Rhodopirellula baltica SH 1: one gene and its partner. The protein of the gene in region 2 binds, or shares a complex with, the protein of the main gene of each other region. Links are inferred from orthologs where the notes say so. Each region holds a gene or a part of one and is shown on either strand. Other genes may lie near its edges.

Region 1 (4,487 bases), 1.1 Mb from region 2 along the record:
GCTCGGGTGTCGTCGCCAGTTGCCCGCTCAAGCCTTGCTCGAGCGACACGCGATAAAGTGCCCTTTGGGAAGGCTGCTCTGGCGACGCGATGAAGTCGATGTGGCTGCCGTCCTTCGCGACGGCCGCAATCGAGATCACATCCCACGAGCCACCCGTCACCGGCGTGATTCGTGAAGGCAGATTGGATTCTTCTTCGAGGGAATCAGGGGCAGGGATTTCAATGGCTTCGATGTGTTGCCAACCTGATCGTTCAGACAACCACAGCAGGCGCGGCGATGAGTTGTCCGACGCATCGTTTTTGAAGACGGTACCTGGCAACCAGTGCAGTTCACGAAGATGCCGCACCCAAGCGTCGCTGACTTCCGTGTGAATGTTGACGCAATGACCGGTTTCGACATCGCAGAGGTAGACGTGATTCTGATTCTGTTTTCGATTGAGTTGCTGAATCAGCAATCGCTCGTTGGCGTGTGTGAACTCGCTGGGCAACCAATCAACCGCGGCGATGTAATTTTCACGTGGATCACCGGGCAGATCCAACCACACCGTTTTTTTGCTGGTTCGGTCCCAGACGCCGACCTTGGCGGCGGAGTTCGTTTGGCCGACTTTGGGGTAAGCGAACTCAATCGCTTTTGCGTATCGCTCGGACGTGTTGTCGATCATCGTTTGGATCGGAACACCGTTGCTGTCCAGTTGCCAGAACGCCAGCTTTTGACTGTTGGGGCTGAATCGAAATCCATTTCGCAGGCCGAGCTCCTCTTCGTAAACCCAGTCAAATGTTCCGCTGATTAATTTGGGGTCGTCCGAGCCAGCGACCATTTGCAGATCACCTGTTTCGCAGTCCTCTAGGTACAAGTCGTTGTCACGCACGAAGGCGATCGATTGCCCATCAGGAGCAAAGGTCGCGAACATGGTTTTGGCGTCGGGAGCGTCTTCGCCGCCAATCTTTCGCCATGTTGCTTCTGGTGAATCATCGCTGAGGTCACGCAACCAATAATCGCCGCGTGTGTGTTGCCGCCAAACTCGACGGGTGTTGTTGTACACGAGCAAGTAACGTCCGTCGGCGGAAATCGTCCATTGGCTGACCTCGATCGGCTTGGGACTGGCCTCTTCGGATTCCGAGTCCGCTGATTCTGCGTCGCCGTCAACCTCGGCTTCTGTCGCTGGTAATAAGAAGGTTTCACGAGGGACGATGGTGGTGGATTCGAGATCGGGAACAGAAAGCTGGTTCAGTGCCGGTCCTTCTTTCCCGGACTGGCGTTCCCACAGGATGTCTTCGTTATTGTCCCAGGTCAGCGTGCGCGATTTGGATCGGAAGTCGGATGTCTTGAACAGGCGGCGGAGCGAAAGGACCGCCGGATCGGTTTTTGGCGGCGTCGGTGGTGCCTTCGACGTTTCGTTGGAATTGGCAAGCGCGGGTGTGGTCGTGGTGGAAAGTTGGCTGAATATGCCAAGGGTCAGAGCCATTGAGACCAAAAGAAAACGTCGGCAAGCAAGCATGCGGCACCATGGTGAGCGGAAAGCGGAGCACGCATTTTGGCTCGCCAGGCCAAGCGTTTCCACCAGGACGCCAAGAATCCGAAGCAGCGGAAGAAACCAAGCCAGCAATCACCACCGAAGGTGAACGGCGCGACGCGCCGTATCGGTTGGACGGTTTGTCGTGCGGCCATGGAGAACGTGGCCGGTGCTTGTTTCAAAGGATTGCGAGCGGGGGCTGGAGGGGAGATTGCAAATTGCAAATTGAACAATGCAAATTGGCAATTGGTGGTGGCATGTTTGGCACCACCTGTGGCCCTGTGGTCCTGAGCCACTTTCCTCTCTCCGCGACCTACTTCCGTTTCGGCTTGTAGATCTCGGTCGCGGTTCCGAAGTGGACTTCGCCGGCGTTCATCAACGTTTCGCTGAGCGTTGGGTGGGGGTGAACGGACTCGGTGATGTCGGTCACTTCGCAGCCCATTTCGATTGCCAGGACCGCTTCGGCGATCAATTCACCAGCACCGGTTCCAACAATGCCGCAACCGAGCACGCGGTGGGTTTCTGGATCGACCAGCCATTTGGTCAGTCCGTTCGTCACGCCGATGGCTTGAGCACGACCGCTGGCCGCCCAAGGGTAGACTTCGACGTCGACCTTTCGGCCGGCTGCTTTGGCTTCGCCTTCGGTCAGGCCGGCCCAGGCGATTTCGGGATCGGTGAACACGACGGCTGGGATGGCTGCTTTGTCGAAGGCAACATTTTTGCCGGCCAAGACTTCCGCGGCGACGCGGCCTTCGTGGGTGGCTTTGTGAGCCAGCATTGGGTCGCCGGCGACGTCACCGATGGCCAAAATGTTTGGGTCGGCCGTGCGTTGTTGTTCGTCGCAAACGATGAAGCCTCGTTCGTTGACTTCGACCTTGGTGTTTTCCAGACCCAGTCCACGGGTGACGGGACGGCGGCCGATGCTGATCAGGACTCGGTCATAGGATTCGGTGCCAAACTTGCTGGGGCCTTCAAAGCTGACCACAACCTTGTCACCGTCTTCGGCTAGCGAGCCGACTTTGGTGTTCAGGAACACTCGGCCGTCGCACATCTTGTCGATCTTCTTGGCCAATGGTTTGACGAGGTCGCGATCGGCCCCCGGCAGCAAGCCTTCGCCAAGTTCAACCACGCTGACCTTGGAACCCAAGTGAGCGTAGACGGTTCCCATTTCCAAACCGATGTAGCCGCCACCGACGACGAGCAAGGTTTCCGGGATGTCTTTGAGTGCCAGTGCACCGGTGCTGTCCATGACTCGGTCGCTGCCGATGTCAAAGGCGGGCGGCATCGCGGGGATGCTGCCTGTTGCGACGATGCATTTGTCGAAAGTTAGCTTGCCGCCTTCTGGGATCGACTCATGGTCGCCTTCGAGCTTCAGTTCGTTGGAGCTGACGAAGGAACCGCGAGCTTGGATGACGGTGACGTTGCGACGTTTGGCCAGTCCGCCGAGTCCGCCGGTCAGGTTGTCGATGACTTTGTCTTTGCGAGCCCGGACGACGTCGACGTCGATCTTGGGTTCGCCCGAGTACTCGATGCCCCACTCTGATTTCAGTTCTTCGACTTCGCTGATGACCTTGGCGACGTGAAGAAGAGCCTTGCTGGGGATGCAGCCACGGATCAGGCAGGTCCCGCCGAGGCGAGGTTCTGCTTCGACGATTGTGACTTCCATTCCTTCGTCAGCTGCCAAGAAAGCCGCCGCGTATCCACCGGGGCCACCACCGAGAACGACAACCGGAGCGTGCATGATTGAAACCAGAGCAAAAAAAGAGACGATTCGGGAAAGGAAACGGCCGCGTGAAGAACACGCGGCCGATGAGTTGCAATCCGTTGTTGACCCGCGTTAGCGAGACAAGAATTCGACGACGCTGTTAGCGTCGACGGGCAGGCTGATGTCAACCGCGCCTGGCAGCGAAAGGACGGTCGCACGCAGCGTTTCGCTGTCGAACGAGACCCAATCCAGTCCGTCTGGTGGCGAGTTGGCGATCACACCACGGTACAGGTTCTTCAAGTTTTCGCGGCCGCGAACTTCGATCAGGTCGCCAGCGCGAAGCATGTAACCGGGCTTGGTGACCTTCACGCCGTTGACGCGGAAGTGACCGTGGGTGATGCCCTGACGAGCTTGTGGGCGAGTCTTGGTGAAACCAACGCGGCGGACAACGTTGTCCAAACGGCGTTCGCACATCAGCAACAACAATTCCCCGGTGTTGCCCGATTTACGGCCAACGTTTTCAAAGTAACGACGGAGTTGGCGTTCGCCCAAACCGTAGTAGTGTTTGATCTTTTGCTTTTCCATCAAAGCCGCACCGTAGTTACTCGGGCGACGACCGCGAGTGTGCATCCCTGGTGGTTGCGGACGACGGTCCATCGCACGGGCTGCGCCGGCTGTTTCGTAAAGCATCGTGCCGAGGCGGCGGTTGATGCGGGCTTTTGGTCCTGTGTAACGTGCCATCGTGACTTTCACGGTTGTGCTAAACGTCGCGTCTGATCGACTCCAAACCGGTCCCTGAAACGCGATTGCTCAACGGAAATTCCGTGTGCGATCCAATTCAGTGACCCGTTTCGCGAGCGAATCCTCGTTCAAGAACGAGGCTGCAAGTGCGACGTGCAGCGGGGAATTGCGGCGTGTTCCTTCGTGTCGTCCACCATTGGACTCACGTGTTCACGCCAAAATTTTGAAAACGGGGCCGCAAGTGTCGTCGTTGGGCCCCGTTTTGACAAGAGGAATGAAAGTCAATCGATCACAGAATCGACCGGATTTCAGCTCGCCGCGTGGGTTTCGGCTGAAAATCCTTCCCGCGACTTGCGACTCATCAGCCCATTGGCTTGCTCGTCGTCGACAAATCGCTCGGCTTTCGGGTCCCATTTCAATTCTCGGCCCAACATCAACGCAATGTTGCACAGGTGACAGGACGTCATCGTGCGGTGGTGCGACCACACGTCTGAGATCGGCTGACCGCCGTCTTCAATGCAGGCAAAA
Region 2 (4,451 bases):
CACGAGTGAGATCCATGAACCGGGTTTGGTCGCGATACAGGCCAAATTGGTTGACGTGCAATTGCATCCAAGCGGAGGTCGGGCCACCGACGTTGACCGAAGGAGTTTTCGCGTGCACGGCCTCGGCGACCGCATTATGAAATTCGGCGAGCAAAGCCCAAGAATCATGTTCCTTTTGATAGTGGTAATCCCACTCGGCTTTTATTGTGGACTCGTTTTTAACTTCCCACCATTTCGCGGTTCGTCCGCCATCACGTTGTTGATCTGCGATGTGAGCGGCGGCTAAGTTCGCTGCGTCGCCAAAGTGCTCGATCAAAGGTGTTCCCCGTCCGACATGTTCCACTGACATGAATTCGGGGTAGTCGTTCAAGCACATTGCATAGTCGGTCGCTTCGAACTCGGGAATCGTCTTCGGTGGCGACGAATCGTGGCGATCAAAAAACGTGAGGTCAGCGGCTCCTTTGTTGTTGGGATCTTCCTTTAGCTTTTCGCCGGGACCATAGCCAACGACCAAAGCAGGATCGAGCTTGAATATTTGCCGGCCCGGGGAGAAGTTGCGTTCGCTTGCCCATCGTTCAAAGCTGGGGTCGGAAGTCCCCGGTGCGGCATAATAGCGAAAGAACTTCTGGCGTTCCAAGTCGACGTGGCCGGCGATGGAAAGTTCGTGTTGCAGGTCGACACGCACGTTGACCGGAACGCGTGGTCGGTCGGCGCCCAGAGTTCGATAAGGGATGTCGTCGAACTTCACCGGCAGTTTGCCTTGTGAGTTGAAGGCGATCTGCGTGACGGTTGCGGTCTTGCCATCAGCGCAACGGGTGCGAATGCGGATCGGCGGCATTTTCTCGCTGGGTACAGGCATCGCGGGCAATTTAAAACGATACAGCTTGGGTTCTTGAGTGCTGCGTTCGACCGTTCCGCCGCCGGAATAGGGAGCGACCTCGATGCCGCCAAGATGATTCAGGTTTTCACCACGAAGGATGATGTACTTGAACAGCGAAGCGACCCGTTGGCTTCCGGCCGGCAACTCGATTGAAACGTCTCCGCTGAGTTGAAGGGTTTCATTGGAGAGCACCAGCTCGACCAGGTTTCGGTTTTCACCTTCGCCCCGATAAGTCGATTCTTTGTCCTTCGAAAACTCGTCGAACAAATACGCATGGGCCTCTTGGCGGGCGAGTCCTTCATCGCTCAATAGGTTGGGGGCCGTCGGAGCCTGAGCGGACGCGAAGACAGGAAAGAAGGAAAGGCAGACGAGGGCAGCGAAATGAATCTGTTTCATCAGTGTGCTGAATCCAGTGACGATGGGATGGGGAACCGTCAATGATTGTCACGAGGTGTTCCTTTGTCCAATGTATGGACTTGTTCTCAGTTCGGATTGGTGATGTGAGATTGAAAGTCTCGTGTTCAAACGAAAAAAGGCCGAATCGGTTTGACTCGGCCTTTGAATGATTTGTCTCGATTGCGTCAGGCTCAGAGAGCCAGCAACAGACGACTTGGTGCCTGCAGGTATCCGATCACATCGTTGAGGAAACGAGCTGCGGTTCCTCCGTCGACCAAACGGTGGTCGTACGAAAGGCTCAGCGGCATCATTAAACGAGGTTGGATCGAATCGTCGGGCATGACGACAGGCAGCTTTCGTGAACGGCCGACCAGCAAGATGGCGACTTCGGGAACGTTCACGATTGGTGTGCTGTATTGGCCACCGATCGCGCCCAGGTTGCTGATCGTGAACGATCCACCACGAAGGTCATTGACGCCGAACTTGCCGCCGCGAACTTTGCCGGCCATTTCGGCGATGTTGCGGGCGGTGTCGGGAATGCCCATTTGGTCAGCGTTGTGCATGACGGGGACAACCAAACCGTTATCGGTGTCCACCGCGATGCCAATGTTAACGTAATCCTTGTAGATCACTTGTTGGTTTTCGGAGTCGATTACCGCGTTGAGCGATGGGTGATGACGAAGAGCAGTCGCGACGGCTTTGACCAAGAACGGCATCGTGGTCAGCTTGAGGCCTTGGGCAGCGTAGTCGTCTTTGCTGCTCTGACGAAGTCGTTCGAGATCGGTGATGTCGGCATCGTCGAAGTTGGTCACGCGGGGAACGGTGGACCATGAAAGGTGCATTTGAGCCGAGATCGTTTTGCGAATCTTGCTCATGCGTTCGACGCGAATCGGACCGTAGTCATCCGTGTCGGGAGTTCCCGGCAGATCGCCCGATGTGACGTTGGTTCGTGGTGCAGCCGTGCCAGCCGATGGGGCTGGTTTCGCAGCCGGAGCGGCGGCCTTTTGGCTGGCCGATCGCACGACAGCTAGAACATCATCGCGAGTGATACGTCCGCCGGCACCGGTTCCGGTGACGCTGGCCAAGTTCACACCCGTTTCGCGAGCGAAGCGGCGAATCGCAGGGCCGGCTGGGATCGATCCACCGCCGTCAACGGGAGCATCGGGTTCGTCCGCGACCGCGGGAGTTCGGGCGGCGGGAGTTGCCACGGGTTGAGCGACGGGCGGTGCCGCCGGTGCGGCTGGTTTTGCAGCAGGAGGAGCGGCGGGCTCGGGAGCAGGTGCTTCCGCCTGAGGTTCTGGTTTGGGTTCGGGTTTCTTTTCTGGTTCTGCTGGAGCGGCCGGTGCAGGAGCAGATTCGGCTCCAGCGGCAGCTTCAACTTCGATCAACACGCCACCGATTGGCACCGTGTCACCTTCGCCAACTGAAATCTTGGTGACTTTGCCACCCACGTCGCTCGGCACGGGAACGGTTGCTTTGTCCGTTTCCATTTCCACGATGTCTTGTCCGGCGGTGATCACATCGCCGACGGAAACGAAAATTTCAAGGACATCGCCAGATTCGATGCCGTCGCCGAGTTCGGGGAGTTTGACTTCAGTCATGGGAAAGATATGTCAGAGTGTGATTGGAGAAGGTTGAGACGCTCGGTCGTTCGATTGCGGCCAAGTCCCCGGTGTTTCGGGGACGATTGAAATCCAGGCAATGCGTCGCGAACGACGTTCGCGTTTTTGCGACCAAAATTAGGCGAAGTAAGGATCGACTTTATCGGGATCGTAATCCAGATCTTTGATCGCTTGTGCCACGTCGGCGGCTTCGAACGTTCCGGCTTTCGCCAGACGACCCAAAGCAGCGATGGTGATCGATTCCGCATCGACTTCGAAGTGGCGACGCAGTGCTTCGCGAGTTTCGCTTCGGCCCATGCCGTCGGTGCCCAGGACGTAGTAGTCGCCCGGGATCCAAGGCGTGAGCTGTTCGCCGAGAGCACGCACGTAGTCGCTGGCCGAGATGAATGGGCCTTCGACTCCTTCGAGCACTTCTTCGAGGTAGCTCTTGCGGGGCGTCTCGGTTGGGTGCAGACGGTTCCAACGTTCGACGGAGTGAGCGTCGCGACGAAGCAATGTGTAGCTGGTCACCGACCAAACGTCGCTGGCGATGTTGTACTTTTCAGCGAGGATCTCTTGTGCCTTCAACGCACTATTGAGAATCGCACCACTGCCGAACAATTGCACGCGTGCTTTGGCACCGTCCACTTCGCGGCTATTGAATTTGTACATCCCCTTGATGATGCCTTCTTCGCATCCTTCAGGAATTTCCGGCTGAACGTATGCTTCGTTTTCAGCGGTGATGTAGTACAGGCATTCCTCGCCCTCTTCGTACATCCGCTTCAAGCCTTCGTGAACGATCACGGTGACTTCGTAAGCAAACGCTGGGTCGTAAGCACGCACGGTGGGGAACGCAATCGCGTTGAGCAGGCTATGCCCGTCTTGGTGTTGCAGGCCTTCGCCGTTGAGCGTCGTGCGACCGGCGGTACCACCGACAAGGAAACCCTTGGCTCGCATGTCAGCAGCGGCCCAAATCGAATCGCCGATCCGCTGGAAGCCAAACATGCTGTAGTAGATGTAGAACGGAATCATGTTCACACCGTGACAGCTGTAAGCTGTGCCAGCGGCATTGAAGCTGGACATCGATCCGCATTCGGTGATGCCTTCTTCCAGAATCTGCCCGTCTTGAGCTTCCTTGTAGTAAGCGACTTGGTCAGAGTCCGTTGGTTCGTAAAGTTGGCCCGCGTGAGCGTAGATGCCAAATTGTTTGAACATGCCTTCCATGCCGAACGTTCGTGATTCATCCGGAACGATGGGCACCACGTATTTGCCGATGGATTTATCGCGACACATGGAGATCAACATCTGCACGGCGGCAAACGTCGTGCTGACTTCCTTGTTGTCGGTGCGTTTCGCGACGAACTTTTGGAACACGTCTAGAGCTGGAATTTCCAACTTTGGATGTTCGGTTGGTCGGCTCGGAACCGGGCCACCCAGTGTTTCTCGGCGAGTTTTTAGGTATTTGATCTCGGTGCTATTGGCCGGTGGTTTGTAGAACGGCGCCTCACCAACTTTTTCGTCGCTGATTGGAATGCCAAAGCGAGTTCGGAATTCGAGCAACTCGGCTTCGTTCA

The links.
Region 1: the proteins of RB_RS06720 (region 2) and lpdA are in contact, whole or in part, in a crystal structure (PDB 1EBD), measured with the Geobacillus stearothermophilus proteins. The link is inferred for Rhodopirellula baltica SH 1 from one-to-one orthologs. Residues at the interface, in WP_033016211.1 of Geobacillus stearothermophilus: Ile130, Ala131, Met132, Pro133, Arg136, Arg140, Glu141, Asn155, Arg157; in WP_049624544.1 of Geobacillus stearothermophilus: Pro340, Ser341, Asp344, Tyr345, Arg403, Asp406, Val408, Glu431, Ala432, Gly433, Asp438.

What each region holds. Positions count from the first base shown.
Region 1 is NC_005027.1:625,520-630,006, forward strand. What follows is about bases 1,041-3,992. They hold lpdA (dihydrolipoyl dehydrogenase), read right to left. Parts: upstream 3,255-3,992; coding sequence 1,827-3,254; downstream 1,041-1,826. Other genes in these bases: RB_RS02450 (S9 family peptidase), read right to left, coding at 1,041-1,465; rpsD (30S ribosomal protein S4), read right to left, coding at 3,351-3,959. In the rest of the region: more of RB_RS02450, read right to left, coding at 1-1,040; RB_RS02465 (Gfo/Idh/MocA family oxidoreductase), read right to left, coding at 4,268-4,487. UniProt on the Escherichia coli protein: Lipoamide dehydrogenase is a component of the glycine cleavage system as well as of the alpha-ketoacid dehydrogenase complexes.
Region 2 is NC_005027.1:1,765,324-1,769,774, forward strand. The notes cover bases 673-3,588. They hold RB_RS06720 (2-oxo acid dehydrogenase subunit E2), read right to left. Parts: upstream 2,878-3,588; coding sequence 1,468-2,877; downstream 673-1,467. Other genes in these bases: RB_RS06715 (beta-agarase), read right to left, coding at 673-1,276; aceE (pyruvate dehydrogenase (acetyl-transferring), homodimeric type), read right to left, coding at 3,016-3,588. Outside these bases: more of RB_RS06715, read right to left, coding at 1-672; more of aceE, read right to left, coding at 3,589-4,451.